2 regions of the Vibrio maritimus genome follow, and region 2 is predicted to be linked to the other one. Evidence: riboswitches for the same ligand, from Rfam matches in the RefSeq annotation. Region 2 holds a riboswitch; the other holds the start of a gene.

Region 1 (8,356 bases), on a different replicon from region 2:
TGATAGAGCTCGCCATTGTTGACCACATTCTGCCCGGTTGCGTAGCTACTGCCAGCGATATAGTTTGTCGCACCTGAGCATTTACCTCCTGCCGATGCTATGGCTTCAACCGTGATAACTTGCGACTGGGACGTCGCGCCTTTATCGTCTGTCGCAACGGCTTGTATCGTATAGCTGCCCGCAGCGGTTGATATCCAATCCATGACCCAAGGAGCGACGGTCACAGACTTTTCTAGTGCACCATTGACACTAAATTCAACCTTGCTAATGGTACCATCCGAGTCTGAGGGCTCTGCGGTAAACTGGACACTATCTCCTACCGAAACTTGAGTCTTCGAACTGGTCAAGGTAACAACAGGTGGTTGATTAGATGCGTCTACGACTGAGAATGTCTGAGCCGATTGTGTCGACGCACCTTTATCATCAATGGCTGTCACTACCAGTTCATAATTGCCACTTTCCGTCAACCAAGTTACTTGGTAAGGAGCGCTCGACAGCACTGCCAGTTGCGCCCCTTGCAGCTCAAATATCACCTCTCGAACTTCCCCATCACTGTCTTCGGCCAATGCAGAGAAGGTGACTTGGTTTCCTGAGGCTAACTGTGCGTTGGAGGCTGGAGAAGTAATCGTCACTGAGGGAGCAGCGTTTGTGCCACCAGCATCACAGGCCCCTATTAATGACCATTCTTGATAAGGTTCGGAGTGGTTAACAGGGTTAGCGTTCAGGTTCCACCAGTTCGCTTGGTACGCCGATGATTGCCATTGAACTTGAGCGCCACCGTTGTAACTTGTGCCGTCGTCCCAAATAGGAAAACTGTCACACTGTACTGCCAAGCTTGGTGCAGAAAACAGTAAACTCGAGGTAAGCATCAGCGACAAATTCACTGACCGTTTAAATATTGGAATAGAGCCTAATTGTAGCTTGGTCATGGAAAATCCTTTTGTTGAACCAAAGAATGTCGTTGCCAATCAATGCTGCCCAATAGAGGCAGTTCAACGGAAACGACGCCACTTTCAAACTAGCTCAGGTTTATAGAGTCTTTTTCCGACTCAGAAAGCACCGACTTCTCACGCGAGTCAGTTAACAAAAATAGTTACAAGTTGCATATACAACGACCAAGTATCTCTACATTGCTCCCATAAAAAAGCTCCAGCTATCAAAGAGACAACTGGAGCATTTTCTATCACTACACGCTAGCCGACTTTAATCACCAGCAAACATGTAGCCCTCGCCATGGACAGTGATAAATATCTGTGGATTCTTTGGATCTGATTCCATCTTGGCACGCATGCGACGGATAAGAACATCAATGGTTCTATCGTTCGGCGCATCAACTCGATGACTGATCATATTGAGGATACGCTCACGGCTCAGAACTTGATTTGGATACGTTGAGAGTGCAACTAACAATTCATATTCAGCCTTGGTCAGTTTTACAGGGTCGCCATTATTCGTCAGTGAACGACGCTGCTTATCGAACGTCCATTCACCAAAGTGAACCACATGCTCGTTTTGCACTGACTCTTCAAGTACTGGCTGTTTGCGCGCTAGTGAAATACGCCACAATAGGTTTTTTACTCGCACTAACAGTTCACGTAGCTCAAACGGCTTAGTGACATAGTCGTCTGCACCCATCTCAAGGCCAACAATACGGTCAATACTATCGGTGCGACCGGTCACCAAAATGATTCCAATGTCTGACTGACTTCTTAACTCTCTTGTCAGCATCAAACCATCTTCACCAGGGAGGTTAATATCTAACATAACGAGATCGATACTGGATTCTTCCAGCACCTGACGCATCGTCTGACCATCTTCAGCTTCGCTAACCAAGTAGCCTTCATTTTCGAAGTAGCCAGCCAGCTTACTGCGAGTGACTACGTCATCTTCTACAACCAAAACGTGATATTTCATCTGTGGTTTCTCAATCTTGTCATGACAGGGACATTCTATTCATAAACATTCACAATTCTAGTCTACATCCCCTCATAGGCATGGAAACCTTACTATTTTTTGATTCAAAACAACCAAAACGATTGCGTCTCATATGCAACGAATACTCGTGTTAACTTACCCTTAAAGAAATTAATTTTTGTCTTATTTTTTCATAAGTTAACTCAATTTTTCACACAACAAGTTATTGCTATTCATCTTTATTGGCTAAAATAGAGTTATCATTTTTGGAGATTATTCAAATGCAAGAAATCAAAGCATTTAATGAGCAACGCGCAGAAATCTATTGGTGGCTTTCAAGCCTATTCGCTGCCGAGCTCACTGATGATGAACTCAACAAATACCATAGCCCTGAAATTCGCTCTTTCTTATCTGGCTTAGGAGAAAACCCTTCCCTAAAAGAACCCATTCAGGTCTTTACAGAGTCCTTGAACCGCCTTCAAGTCAGAGAAGACGCACAATTAGAGCTTTCTGCCGATTTTTGCGATCTATTTTTAAAGTCGGACAAGCATGGCGCATTGCCTTATGCCTCTATGTATATTGGTAAGTCTGGTCTTTTAAATGATCAACCTGCACAGGATATGGCTGACCTGTTAGCTAAGCACAGTGTGGCAGTGAATAAGGACTTAAATGAGCCAGCGGATCACCTCGCGATCGAGCTAGATTTTCTAGGCAACTTAATCATTCGCTCCAATGAGCTTGAAGCGGAAGCACATATGAACGATGCGCTGCACGAGCAAGCAGAGTTCATCAAGAACTACTTGATGACATGGCTACCTCAGTTTGTTGCGAAATGCCAAACCAACGACGAGTTTGGGTTTTATGCCTCTGCCGCTAAACTACTCGAAGCATTCTGCCAACTTGACTACACCTACCTAGAGGGTGAGCAAGGCTAGCCAACCTTAAAGCGCAAATCATTTGCATCACATCTGTGAGAATTAATTTGCGCTTTAGTTATAAATTTATTGGATAAGTCATTGCCAGCGCCCAAACCTAAGTCTACAATCCGCCGTTTAAATGCAAATGCCCTTGGCATTCAACGCGGACTTGTGTCCAAAAACACCTGTTGAAATCTACGCTCTGAGCTTTTTTCGCCGTGGCTTGCATGCAACTTTCGGTTTTCGCAGCCAAATACTATGTTTACAACAACATAGCGTTATATGTTTGCAAAGACCACTATACTTGAAGCGGTACCAACGTTAATTATCAAGCCGCGACTAATAGGATATCACTATGGCAACTATTAAAGATGTCGCCCGCCTTGCAGGCGTTTCAACGACCACAGTATCCCACGTTATTAATAAGACTCGCTTTGTTGCTGAAGCAACTCAAGAAAAAGTGATGGCGGCGGTCGACGAACTCAACTACGCACCAAGCGCCGTTGCACGTAGCTTAAAATGTAACTCAACGAAAACCATTGGTATGTTAGTGACTCAATCAACTAACCTGTTCTTTTCTGAGGTTATCGATGGTGTTGAGAGCTACTGCTACCGCCAAGGCTACACGCTGATCCTATGTAACACTGGTGGTGTGTATGAAAAGCAACGCGATTACATTCGCATGCTGGCAGAGAAACGCGTGGATGGCATCCTCGTGATGTGCTCTGATCTTACCGAAGAGCTGCTAGAGATGCTTGATCGTCACGCCGACATTCCTAAAGTTATCATGGACTGGGGCCCAGAAAGCTCACAAGCGGACAAGATCATCGATAACTCCGAAGAAGGCGGTTATCTCGCAACGAAGTTCCTGATTGAAAAAGGTCACACTGATATTGCTTGTCTAAGCGGTCACTTGGAGAAAGCCGTGTGCCAAGAGCGTATCATCGGTTACAAACGTGCCCTTGCTGAGGCAGGTATCGAGATGAAAGACGATCGTATTCTTGAAGGCAACTTCGAATGCGATACAGCGGTTATCGCAGCTAACCGTATTGCTGCAATGGAAGACCGACCTACCGCTATCTTCTGTTTCAACGACACCATGGCGTTTGGCCTGATGAGTCGCCTACAACAACTGGGTGTGCGCGTACCTGAGGACATCTCTGTCATTGGTTACGATAATATCGAGCTGGCTGAGTACTTCTCGCCACCTCTAACCACGGTTCACCAACCTAAACGTCGTGTCGGTAAAAACGCGTTTGAGATTCTATTAGAACGAATCAAAGATAAAGGTCATGAAAAGCGCATTTTCGAAATGCACCCAGAGATTGTTGAACGAGACTCTGTCAAAAGCCTTACATAATGCTGACAAAAGTGCCTTTCCAGGCACTTTTTTTTGAACCCCATTCAAGTTTTCTTCTCTCGATTGTTAGTTTTTTACGCACCCTCAAGCACAAATAACCCACCATTATTTGAACCAACATCACATTTTTGCAACTGAGTAATCATAGGCTTATGTCGTTTTCATTTATTCTAATGAAGTCACGCACAGGGCAAACCATCTGAAAGGGTGGGACGCAAAGCCTCCGGCCTAAACCAATTTTTAATTGATAGGTAGCGGGGTTGCCGATGGCAAGGGGAGAAGACTCAGTTATGGCATATGCCTAACAGAGCTCTGACACCTGATTGCTATACTCTCGGACCTGATTCTGGTGACACAATCAATAACACCGAGAAAAGAATAAAGCATGGATAATCCTATACTAAAAAATTCAATGCAATTATTCGCTCAGCTTGGAAGAGTAAAGTCTCGCTCCATGTTTGGGGGATTTGGCATCTTCGTAGATGATACGATGTTTGCCTTAGCAGTGAATAACAAATTACATATCAGAACTAACCGTCAGACCGTATCCACCTTCAAAAAACTGGGTTACAAGCCTTATGTTTATAAAAAGCGTGGATTTCCCGTTGTTACTAAGTACTTCGCGTTACCTGAAGACTGTTGGCAAGATCAAGAAGGTATTCTCGATCACGCTAAACAGGCACTCGAGTTCGCGAAAACTGAGAAAGAGCAACAATCCGAAGCGAAACCTAATCGCCTGAAAGACCTTCCGAATCTTCGCCTTGCCACTGAGCGCATGCTCAAAAAAGCAGGCATTGAATCAGTGGTTGAACTTCAGGATCATGGTTCGGTTGAGGCTTTCAAGGCCATTCAGAGAACCCATTCAAGTACCGTAGGTTTAGAGCTTTTATGGGCTCTTGAAGGTGCGATAAATGGTACTCATTGGTCTGTGATTCCTCAGACTAAAAGAGACGAACTGGCTAGCTTAATTAATTAAGTTACGGTCATCTCGAGAAAAAATCAGCCTTATGGCTGATTTTTTTGTATTAGTTGAAAGGAAAAACATACTCAGCCTTTCTACTACACTAATACTGAGTCATCAAAAGGATATCGTCATGAGCAAGAAGCTGATACTAGGATTGGTTTTGGTTGCTGTCGTCATTTATTTGGGCATCAACTTTGGTCAACATCTCACACTAGAAAACGCAAAAGTACAGCAAGTAGCACTGAGTGAATACATCAATGAGAACTTTGTGGCTGCTGCCCTCACCTATTTCTTCGCTTACATAGCGATTACTGCATTCTCTGTTCCAGGCGCTGCCGTGGTTACCTTACTTGGCGCAGCACTGTTTGGCTTTTGGACTAGTTTACTGCTTGTTTCATTTGCGAGTACCATAGGCGCTACATTGGCATTCTTGAGCAGTCGCTTCCTACTTCGCGATTGGGTACAAAGTAAGTTCGGTTCGAAACTTGAGACGATCAATAAAGGTGTCGAAAAAGACGGTGCTTTCTATCTATTTTCTCTAAGACTCATTCCTGTGTTCCCATTTTTCTTGATTAACTTATTAATGGGTCTCACGCCAATTCGAGTCTCTAAATATTACTTGGTGAGTCAACTGGGTATGTTGCCAGGAACTGCAGTCTACCTCAATGCGGGTACTCAGCTAGCGAATATTGACAGTCTATCCGGTATTGTTTCCCCTACCGTGTTGGCATCATTTGCCCTACTCGGTTTGTTCCCACTTATTGCTAAATGGATTATGGGAAAAATCTCTCGCTCGCCACAGGTACAGGAATAGATGAAGATATTTGTAGGCAATAACCCACCAGAAACACATATTGTCCAACAGCAGTTGATGGCTGAAGGTATCGAGTGTGAAGTACGAGGCGAAGGTGTTTTCGGGTTACGAGGGGAAGTACCGTTTGACGAAAATTCACTACCCTACGTTTGGCTTTTCAACAAAGAGCAAGAAATGATGGCACGAGCTGTCATTCAAGATTGGCAAAAACAGGCTGAGAAAAGCGGTAACGTGCCGTGGGTATGTCCAGCTTGCCATGAGACTAACGAAGCGCAATTTGGCGTCTGCTGGAACTGTCAGACGCCACAAACAGCTACGATGCCACAGACTTAATGAAATCTATTGAGTGCTTATTGAACTCTTCTGGACGCTCAACATTGCACACATGACCACAATCTTTGATCTCTAATAGACGGCTGGACTTATGTTCAGCCACCATCTCTTTGACTGGCTTAATAAACATATAGTCTTTATCACCCATCAGATACAAAGTCGGAATCGGCAACTCTCGGTCTTTAAAGTAGCGGTTGAGAGGGTTCACTTCTGTCGTTAGACGATACCAACGCTTAAACTCTTTTTGGCACAATTTTTTCGCTTCACGGACGAATAGCAGCCTTGATTCTTTTTGGCCTTTTTGCGGCATAACAATGTACGCAAACAAGCTGTAAAGCCACATATAAGGGATAATGTGCTTACTCCAGTTGCCAATTTTCACCAGAATTTGCGATCGAGTATTAAAGCGAGTGACTGCACCACCTAAGACCATGGAACGAACTCTAGAGTGTGCCAACTCGGCAATATTGCGCACAATAATCGTTCCCAAAGACATACCGACAAAATGAGCTGACTGAATCTTAAGATGATCAAGTACTTTGACGATATCCAGCGTCACCTCTTTAAAGGTGTACTTGTTCGACATAATGTCTTTAAGGAGTTGGTTTGACTTACCGTGACCGCGCAGATCAATAAACAGCAGGTTAAAGTGCTCTCGGTAAGCTCGAATCTGTTTAAACCATATGTTTGAGCTTCCGCCTGCCCCATGTACGAATACCACCCACTCATTACTCGTTGGGTGCTGATAAGTTTTATGGAATAGCAAGCTCTCTGACATAGTTCTCAAGTTTCGTGATGTATGTGGGCGTTACGTTACCATAATTCGCCGTTTTACGGACAAAAACTAACAGGAATTTTGGTAAAAATGATTTACAAGTGTAGTCGATTATAAAAAAAAGCGGCATAACGCCGCTTTTCAGTGTTTGCTCTAGTTTGCCTCGAGCGCCAGGTCGTACATCTTGACGTACTCTTTGGCTGACTCAGTCCAACTGAAGTCTTTTCGCATTGAGCGAAGCTGCATTTCATGCATCTGCTCAGGGTGTTGCAGATAGAATAGCAGTGCGCGTTGCAGGACAATTAACAAGGCGTCATGGCAAGGTTCAACAAAACCAAATCCAGTCGCATTGTTAGGGTCATCATCAAAATCAATAACCGTGTCTTTCAAGCCGCCGACTTTACGCACAATTGGTAAAGTACCATAAGCCATACTATAAATTTGGTTCAAACCACACGCTTCAAACTCAGAAGGCATAAGGAAGAAGTCTGACCCTGCTTCTACCAGATGAGCAAAGCGATTGCTGTAAGCTTCGACAAACGCCAACTTATCAGAGAACTCTTCCGCCAGATCATTAAGATGAGAAGCAATTTGCGGCTCACCCGTACCAATAATGACGACTTGAACGTCATTCTTTAGGAACTTATCCAAAATAGGAAGGATGTAGTGAAAACCTTTTTGGTGCGTCAAGCGACAAACCATGCCAATCATCGGCACTTCACGCTCTGGTAGGCCGAGCTCTTTTTGTAGCGCTGTTTTTGATGCGAGTTTACCCGCTAGCATGCTTTCTAAGTCATCGTTGTAATGCTCAGGCAAATACTCATCATGGCTTGGGTTCCACTCTGAGTAATCGCATCCATTAACGATGCCATGGAGATCTTTGGCACGATGAACGAAATCATCAACCAAGCCATGTGAGCCTAACGGTGTCACCAGCTCAGCGGCATAGTTCGGGCTCACTGCATTGATCTTATCTGCAAAAGCAATACCCGCTCGCAATGTACTTACCCAGCCGTCACCGTACTGTAGAAACTCCATCCCAGAGAGATGAAGCTCAGGAATAATCTCTAACTGACTGTAAGAGAAAATCCCTTTGAAAATCGCGTTGTGCACTGTCAGTACTGACTTAGTACCATGAAAACGCTCATCTTCAGCGTAACGAGTCTTAAGCAAGAATGGGATAAGACCTGTGTGCCAATCATTCGCGTGAACAATTGCAGGCTTAATGCCTAGCTTTGGTAACACATCCAGACTGGCTGCTGCGAAAAATCCAAAGCGC
Region 2 (8,356 bases):
CATCATGGTTGCAATCAACCCACCTGCTGACATGACGTTTGTAAAGATAAGCTCGATCCCGAGCCCAATCACGGCGATGGTTGATAGAATGCCGATAGCGTAGTAGATCGAGGTATATTTTGCCTGATGGAGGGATTGCTTGAAGCTGTTGGTGGATGCTAAATGGTTTGCTTTATCAAACTTCGACAGCCATCCATCGATCATCTGGCTACTGCGCATGAAGCCGAGTTGTCCTGATAGCTCGGCGATAAGCGTTTGGCGGTTAGCCCCGGCAACAGTGGATTGGTTAGCTCTAACCGCAGAGTGCTTGATAGAACGCTTCGCAACAAGATAGTAGAGGCAGAGTGAGATTATCGGCACCAGAACTAACCAGCCGCCTAGAGCACCGATTGCAATTAGAAAAACCAGTACAAATGGGATATCGAATAGGGTATTCCCCAGAGGACCTGAAAGAACCCCTGCGATGCGTTGGGAGAAGTTGAGTTGATTAACCTGCGTTTGTTGCGTGGTGTTTTTACTCACTTGGTAGCTTTCTGTTAACAGCTTTTTGACTAAGGCGTCGGATATTTCACGGCTTATTCGATTGGCAACGGTTGCTAAGGTTTGACTTCGGATCACACGCAGTAGCCAAAGCAGAGCAAACAGCAGCGTAGCACCAATGGCAATCCCGGTTAGCTCATGCGGCGCATCTCCTCCAATCACGTGGTCGTAAATAGACATAGTGATAAACGGGATAGCAAGGGCGAACAAGTTTGCTACCAAGCTGGCGAGCGCAACTTTAGGAATAATACTTCGAAATGCATCGAGGCGACTGCCAAGCCAATTGGGATCCGGTTTATCTGGTGGAGAGTCTTCAAGAAGGACAATATATTCACACTCTGCAGAGGCTGCTTCCATTGCTTCTTTGTGTGGATAGGCTGCAAGGCCTGTTTCCGACACATGGACGGAAACTTTAAACTCGTATTGAGCCAATGCCGCATCACTGCCTACGATTCTATAAGGGACGTTTAGGCGGTCGAGCATGCTCAAGTAGTCTTGTAGATCTGCCAGACCATTCTCTTCCACCCATTGATTGGCGAATACGTCAATGTTGCTGTTTACGTCGAGTAGTCTCAGAGACTTTAGTGAGGCGGTTTCAAAACTATTCATTTGATGCACCTCGTTGATTTTCTTTGGTTTCATCTACGTTAATAGTCTGACTTGCCAATTGCTTGAAGACCGTATTGTGAGTGACCAAAGCGAGTGTCCTACCGTTACTAGACTCGTTCTCTAGGACCGCAGCGAGCTTTGGCCAAGTATCTATGTCGAGATCAATTTCTGGTTTATCTATCAATAGAAGTGGTGTGGGTTTAGCAAGTTGGAAGCACAGGTTTATTAAACGAATACTGCTGTGGCTGAGCGGTATCGTGGGCATGTCTGCCAGTTTAGTCTCAAGGCCATCGGGGAGCTGAGTCAACACATCATAAAGACCAAGTTGTTTACTGTATGACAAAGCACGCTCAGAAAGCTCTGAATTAAATCCGCACAAGTTATCCAAGATTGATCCTTGTAAGATCGAACCACGAGAACCCAAATAAGAGGTGATAGTAGCCATCGAGTTGGGATCCGTAACCACTTGGTCAACGCTCACTTCACCGTCAATGACCGTATTGACTCCAGCCATCACTGCGAGTGTCTGTCCGGCAATTTCACCATTGGAATGTTCTACTAGGTATATCTCTCCACGGCTGAGTTCGGTGTTAAGAGTGATATTTTTCCCGTACCGCTTGAATATGACATTCTGATAAGCTACTCGATTAAAAGACGTTAAATCTCTATTCAACCCTTCTTTGTGTGGCGTTAGCTTTAGTAACTCTTGCACGCTTTGAATCGAGGTTTGCATATTGGCGTAGCGGATATTGAGATTTGTGAGCGCTGTTAATGGGGCGACAGCTCTGCCAGCGAGAATAGAGCAAGCAGCTAAACCACCGGTGGTTAACTCTCCTGAAAGCACATGTGAAGCACCTGCGATAACGAGGACTACCGATGTCCCTAGAGATGCTAGATAAATACACTCTTGAGCAAACGCGTTCTTTCTCTCATCGTCAGCGGTGATGAGTCGATATTTTTGGTTTAGTTTCTTAAACGTAGAGTAGGTACGATACTCTGTTGCCTGACGTTTGATTCCAAGTAGATTTCGAGAAAGTCCAATGAGAAATCCAGCTCTGAGATCATCGAGTTGAGCGTGTTTCTCACTTCGACGCTTGGCTCTTCTTCCCGAAAACCAAACGATTGAGAAGGTAATCGCCCAGACAGTCAAAGGAACGAGGACTAAAGCCCCGCCGACGTAGTAGATTAAGAAAAGAAACAGTAGTGCGAATGGAACATCAATCAAGCCCGATAGTAACCCGCCCGAATATATATCCTTGATCTTAGATATTGACTCCAATCCATTCTGAACGCCTCCAACCTTCAGCTTTTTAATCTCTGCGGTTGGTGAGCTTGCGAGCACGCGAACAGCTGAGGCATAGCGAGCCTTTTCCATATTCGAGGATTCTGCCGCCAGTATCCAACTTCGCGCAAAACGCAAAAATGCGTCGAGAAGCACGGCAACAGTAGCGCCAAACAGCAAAAGCGTCGCGGTACCATAACTTTGGTTTGGAATAATGCGGTCATAGATCTGCAAAACAGTTAGTGGAACCGCTAGGGAAAGAATGTTGATCAGTATCGAGGGTATAAGGACTTTCCTTATACTTGATAGGCCTGCTGAAAGTGTCGTCTCCATACGTAATCCACTTATGAACCATATGAATTAAGATTCGGACAGAAATAGCGAACTTTCAAATAGTAACGAAGGAAAATGTTATCTAACGGAATTGTATTTTTGAAGTTGAAGATTTGAGTCTTATATCGAGGATTAATTTGAACGTGAGGATGAGAAAAGTTCTATTTTTAAACAAGAGCGCTCAGTTTACAGGGAATGTAATGAAAATCTCGAAAAGGTCGTTTCCAATCCATGTTCATATCGTCACCATCATTATATTCGTTGTTGCTATTGCATCTGGAACGCAGATGGCACTCAGTAACAAAGCGATGTCAGAGGTGATTTTTAAGGCCAATAGTAAGATATTTGAACGAATCGCTGAGCAAACTAAGTACCAATTAAATAGTCACTATGGCACAGCGTTCTCTGCACTGGGTAGTTTCTCTAACAGCCATAGCCTCAATGCCTCTGTTGGGTTTGAGCGGTTACGGGTTGTACCAGAAGTGATTCATTTGCTCTCACGGTTTGATCATGTGCAGACCTACACCTTTTCTTTCAAAGATGGTGATAGCGTGATCGTAAAGCGAGTATCAGAAGACTTGACACCTGATATCGTGATTAACAATCAGCAATCGCGATATATCGTGGCGCATGAGATTGGTGGCGTAGTTGAGGTTTATACCTACGATAGCAGCCTCAACTTTGTTGAGAGGCTAGAGGTCAATGAGGAAGAGTTTCACCTAGCTTATCAAGATAACTCGTCAGTAATCCCAGGGCGTAATACGATTTCCAAACCGACTAAGCTCGCTAACTCCACTGCAATGGGGGTTGTAATATCACAGGTAAATCAGCAAGGGCTGAGAGTTTCTGTTCATGTCATGCTCAAAGATCTACACCAAAGTTTGCAAGATACACTGACCAACGAATCTTCTATCAGAGTGCTGTATAACGACGATGGCGCTGTGTACGCGTTTTCTAGCGGTCTTAGTAGTGAAAACAATGGTGACATTTTGCAGATCGCTGATATTAATCGAGACATTGTCCCACATGCGATAGACCGAAAAAAAGGAGGTGTTGAGCTCGGGCGCTTTGAATTTCAGAAAGAAAATTGGTTTGGGCGCATCGTTACCATCAAACCGATGAATAGTGAGCACATCCATTTGTTAATGGCGACAAAGGCGTCATCAATATTTGATGAAGGACTATTGATAAAGCAGCAAACCTTGTATGCGTCTTTGATAGTGTTGCTGCTGATGTTGCCCTGTATTTACTTGGTCTCAAGGCTTATCTCAAAGCCTATTGTGAAAGCGACCGAAAAAGCGAAAGCAATTGAGAACTTCTCGTTCGATACTTCACCACTCCCGCATAGTTATATCAAAGAGATACAAGAATTGAATCATGCCCAAATGTCGACTCAAGCGACGATATCTCGATTTATTACGCTGACGGATGGTATCGCACGTCAACAAGACCTAGACAGCATGCTTGAACTGGTGTGCGGCAACACAGCTGCCTCAGTCTCTGCTGATGGAGTATTGCTGTACTTACTTGATGTGAAAAGTGATGAGTTGGTTCCTCATGTTGTCCAGTTTAATAGGGCTCAAAATGTTCACGCTAAAAGTATTTCCACGCAAGATGCTGCTCGGTTTATTGAACATGTTTTTGTAAATAAACAGGGTCAGGTTTTCCCACTACACGAGCTCAACCATCTGCAATTTGAAGCAAGTCTTCCCGAAAAAAGTGAAGTGATATACATACCGCTGAAAAATAGAGAAGAGGTCGTTATTGGTGCACTTGGTCTGATGTTTGAGAAGGGAGGTGCAGAATCGATTTATCGAGAGTATTCCGACTATTTGCAGACGCTACTTGGTTACGTATCTATTGCAATTGAAACTCAGCAAATGCTGGAGTCTCAGCGAGCTCTTTTGGACTCCTTCATTCAAGTATTTGCTGGCTCACTTGATAAAAAATCGCCGTATACAGGTAATCACTGTCAGCGAGTACCTGTCTTAACTGAATGGCTAACACAAGCGGCGCACGAATCCACATTAGAGCCGTTTAATGACTTTCACCTTAATGAGAAAGAGTGGCAAGAGCTGAAAATGGCAGCTTGGCTACATGACTGCGGCAAGATCACTACGCCTGAACATGTGGTTGATAAATCCACGAAGCTCGAAACCATCTATGACCGAATACATGAAATCAGAACTCGTTTTGAAGTGATTAAGCGAGATAAAGAAATTATGTTGTTGAAGGAAAGTTTTGGCGAATTGAGTCAAGAAGCAAAGCGTGTTCTGGAGGAACTGCATACACAAATTGATGATGATTTTGACTTCATCGCGTCGCTTAATATCGGGGGTGAATTTGTCAGTGATGAAGACCTTAAGCGGTTGGAGCGAATAGCGAAAACTCGTTGGATACGTACCTTAAGTAAACGCAAGGGCATTTCTTGGGTTGAGAGGCAGCGCCATCAAACAGAAGAGCAACTCCCCCAACAAGAAACGCTATTGGCTAACATGCCTGAGCACCTCATATCTTGGGATACCCCTCACCAAAGCGATCCACGTTTCACGATGAAGCCAACCCAATACAAAGCGAATCAGGGTGAGGTGTACAATCTATCGACACGTAGGGGAACGCTCACAGAAGAGGAACGCTTCATCATTAATGATCACATCATTCAAACGATTCAAATTCTAGAATCTTTGCCGTTCCCTGCACATATGCAAAATGTCGCCTCTATTGCTGGTGGACACCATGAAAAAATGGATGGCACAGGCTATCCGATGGGACTCAAAGGAGAGGAGATGCCGCTAGCAGCAAGGGTTATGGCGATTGCAGATGTATTTGAAGCTTTAACTAGCGCTGACCGTCCTTATAAAAAAGCGAAAACACTGTCAGAGTCACTTAAGATCATGAGTTATATGGTTAAAGATAACCACCTAGATGAATCCTTGTTCAGACTATTTTTGACGTCTGGTGTGTATTTGAGGTTTGCACGAGAATACATGCTCGAGGAGCAGATTGATGAAGTAAATATAGCGGCGTTTTTGTAAGTTATGCTGCAAAAACAAGAATGTATATCAACAACTTTCTATGCGCTATTGCACATATTTTGATTGTTATCACATTACTATCAAAAGTGTCAGCAAAGTACTACTAAAGTACTAACATTAGCAACGACTTTATCAATGCCAAACTGTTCGCGAGGGCAGGACGGAAAGCCACGGGACTCTTATGAGGTTAGAGTAAGCCGGGTTGCACATGACAAGGAAAGCACTATGAACCTCAAACAGACCTTTGCTACGACAAGTATTCTCTTGGCGTTCTCTGCACCATCTTTTGCTGCTATTGATTTTTATATTTCTGATATCAAAGGGGAGTATCGCTCCTTTGCTATAAATGATTCCTCTGCACTTGCTGTCATTAGAGCGAATATTTCGGACACTGATTGTGAGTTAGATTCTAATGGAAAGACATTAAATAGAGGCTGGAAGAACATCGTCGTGAGCGGTGATTTATCGGGTGATTCAACAGTACTAGAATCACTAAGCCCTACGTGTGATGACAAATTATCTGTGGAGTTAGATGAGGTAAGTACATCGGCACTATGGAAGCAGCCATATGATGAGGTTTTTTCGGTTGAAGACATCACAAGTCCAAACTATGACGTTTCGAGCCTTCAATTAATTCGTAAGAATGTCAAAGTAGCGATTGGTACTTCAAGCGAAAAACAGAATAAGTCTATCTACCGCACTTCTTCACAAACTCAAGTAAGAGCCGTTCTAGCTGATAAAAACACTGGCCAACTAAGTTTTGCGATGGCAAAGAAAATGAATCTGTCACCGACGAGTACCTCTAAAGGTAACAACTGGGCTTGGGATACAAGAGGAACGCATGTGTCAGATGATGGTCTGTTTATTGTCGGTTATCAAAGAGCGAAGCATGACATTTACTTCAAATCATACAACGCTAACGACCCTTCATTCGTTGAAGATGAGAACTATATAGCGAAGGGAACCCGTATTCCTACTTATTGGAAGTTAAAACCAGGTTCAAAACCTTCGTGTAACAGTGCTTGTAAAAACGGTGAGGAAGTTCACCTAGAAGTGCTAGGTTCTGGCAAACGCATTGCGAACGGTAAAACTAATCCTTCGATAAAGGCGCCAATCTCCTTAAATGTGGAAGGTGCCTATAAGAACGTTGATATAGAAGCACTCAGTAAGACGGAGTTTGCAGATTCTTATAATGCTGAAATGAATGACGCGCAAACCAAAACAGAGTATATGAGTAAGGTCAACGGTATTTACTCGTATGGAGACCAATACTACGTGTTTGGTATGAACAGTGACGGCTATGCTGCGTTTGCGGTCATTGAATAAGTCTTGATATATGACCATAAAAACCCCGCTCTGCGGGGTTTTTCGCTTTTAATGCCTGTCAGTTTTAAATAATCAACGATCACTCGCACTTTTCAATTAATCTCATACTGCCTACCGACAGTGATATTACCGATTGATACTCTTAGTTGAAGTTATCGAACCCAGGTTGGATAGTTGCCAGATCTAAATGTAACTTCCCCGCCAGTAGCCGAGTAATAAGGAAATATCGTGAGTAATCTAACACTGCACTTCGAAGTGGTAAACAACGAAACTCAATCGCTAAAGCTCCACATTGTTCTAGAGAACAGAACGGACTCGCAGCTCCATGATTTTGTATTGTGTTTTGATATGCCGCGATTTTTAGATAAAAGTAAAGTGGTCAATGGTGTAGTGAAAAGCCAAGTTGGCTCTCATATTGAACTTACCCCACTTGAAGGAATGAGAATTGCTGCTGGTGAAAGTTGGACAGTAACGATTGAGAGTAATACCAGCGGGCTGTTTAATCTGTCAGAAAGACCTAACGGACCTTACTTGAAAGTAGGTAAGGAATTCATCGAGGTTGCTATTGGCAGCCATAGCATGCCCCAGCCTGAATCGCTTAAACTGAATGTACAACCAATGCCAGCACCAAAAGCCGGTGTGATTCCTCAGCCCAATCTAGTAGTGGCAAAGCAAGGCACATTCATTTGGCAAAACTCTGTGTCGATGAGTTTGGCGAATAAAGTCTCTCACAATGCGATCTCTTGGCTGACACAACAGTTTAGTGATACCCAGTTTGAACAGACTAACGCTAATCCTCTGGTTTCTTTTGTTGAGTCAAAGCAATTAGCAGAAGAGGCTTATCAACTTACCATCAGCGAGGAGTCTGTAAAGATAGAGGCGTCAAGCTCTAGCGGCTTTCTTTATGGTGCTGTGACGCTAGCTCAATTAGTGGTAACAGGACGAGATACAGTTGATTGTGTGGTGATTACAGATGCGCCTCAATACTCTTACCGAGGTCAGTTTCTTGATTGTGCTCGCTCATTTCACGACATCGATACGGTCAAGTCTGTCATTGACCAGATGGTTTGGCTAAAGCTCAACACCTTCCATTGGCATCTAACCGATGATGAAGCATGGAGAATGGAAATTGACGCCTATCCGATGCTTACCAAGTTAGGTGCATGGCGCGGAGAGGGCGAGATTCAGCCTCCGCAGTTTGGGTCTGGTTCGAATCGATATGGCGGCTTCT

The links. A riboswitch is a leader RNA that binds a small molecule or an ion and turns the genes downstream of it on or off. The one in region 2 is predicted to bind cyclic di-GMP.
Region 1: another riboswitch for cyclic di-GMP. It lies ahead of LY387_RS10790 (TfoX/Sxy family DNA transformation protein); the one in region 2 lies ahead of LY387_RS18820 (hypothetical protein).

What each region holds. Positions count from the first base shown of each region.
Region 1 covers NZ_CP090438.1:2,374,448-2,382,803, forward strand. The annotation lists gene LY387_RS10770 (Ig-like domain-containing protein) at 1-929, opposite strand, end outside; gene torR (two-component system response regulator TorR) at 1,204-1,914, opposite strand; gene torD (molecular chaperone TorD) at 2,196-2,849, shown strand; gene purR (HTH-type transcriptional repressor PurR) at 3,187-4,191, shown strand; cyclic di-GMP riboswitch class I at 4,371-4,459, shown strand; gene LY387_RS10790 (TfoX/Sxy family DNA transformation protein) at 4,577-5,167, shown strand; gene LY387_RS10795 (TVP38/TMEM64 family protein) at 5,286-5,969, shown strand; gene LY387_RS10800 (DUF2007 domain-containing protein) at 5,970-6,302, shown strand; gene LY387_RS10805 (alpha/beta fold hydrolase) at 6,283-7,080, opposite strand; gene glgA (glycogen synthase GlgA) at 7,231-8,356, opposite strand, start outside.
Region 2 covers NZ_CP090439.1:480,733-489,088, reverse strand. The annotation lists gene LY387_RS18835 (ABC transporter transmembrane domain-containing protein) at 1-1,149, opposite strand, end outside; gene LY387_RS18830 (ABC transporter transmembrane domain-containing protein) at 1,142-2,764, opposite strand; gene LY387_RS18825 (HD domain-containing phosphohydrolase) at 2,965-5,799, shown strand; cyclic di-GMP riboswitch class I at 5,927-6,009, shown strand; gene LY387_RS18820 (hypothetical protein) at 6,025-7,125, shown strand; gene LY387_RS18815 (beta-N-acetylhexosaminidase) at 7,354-8,356, shown strand, end outside.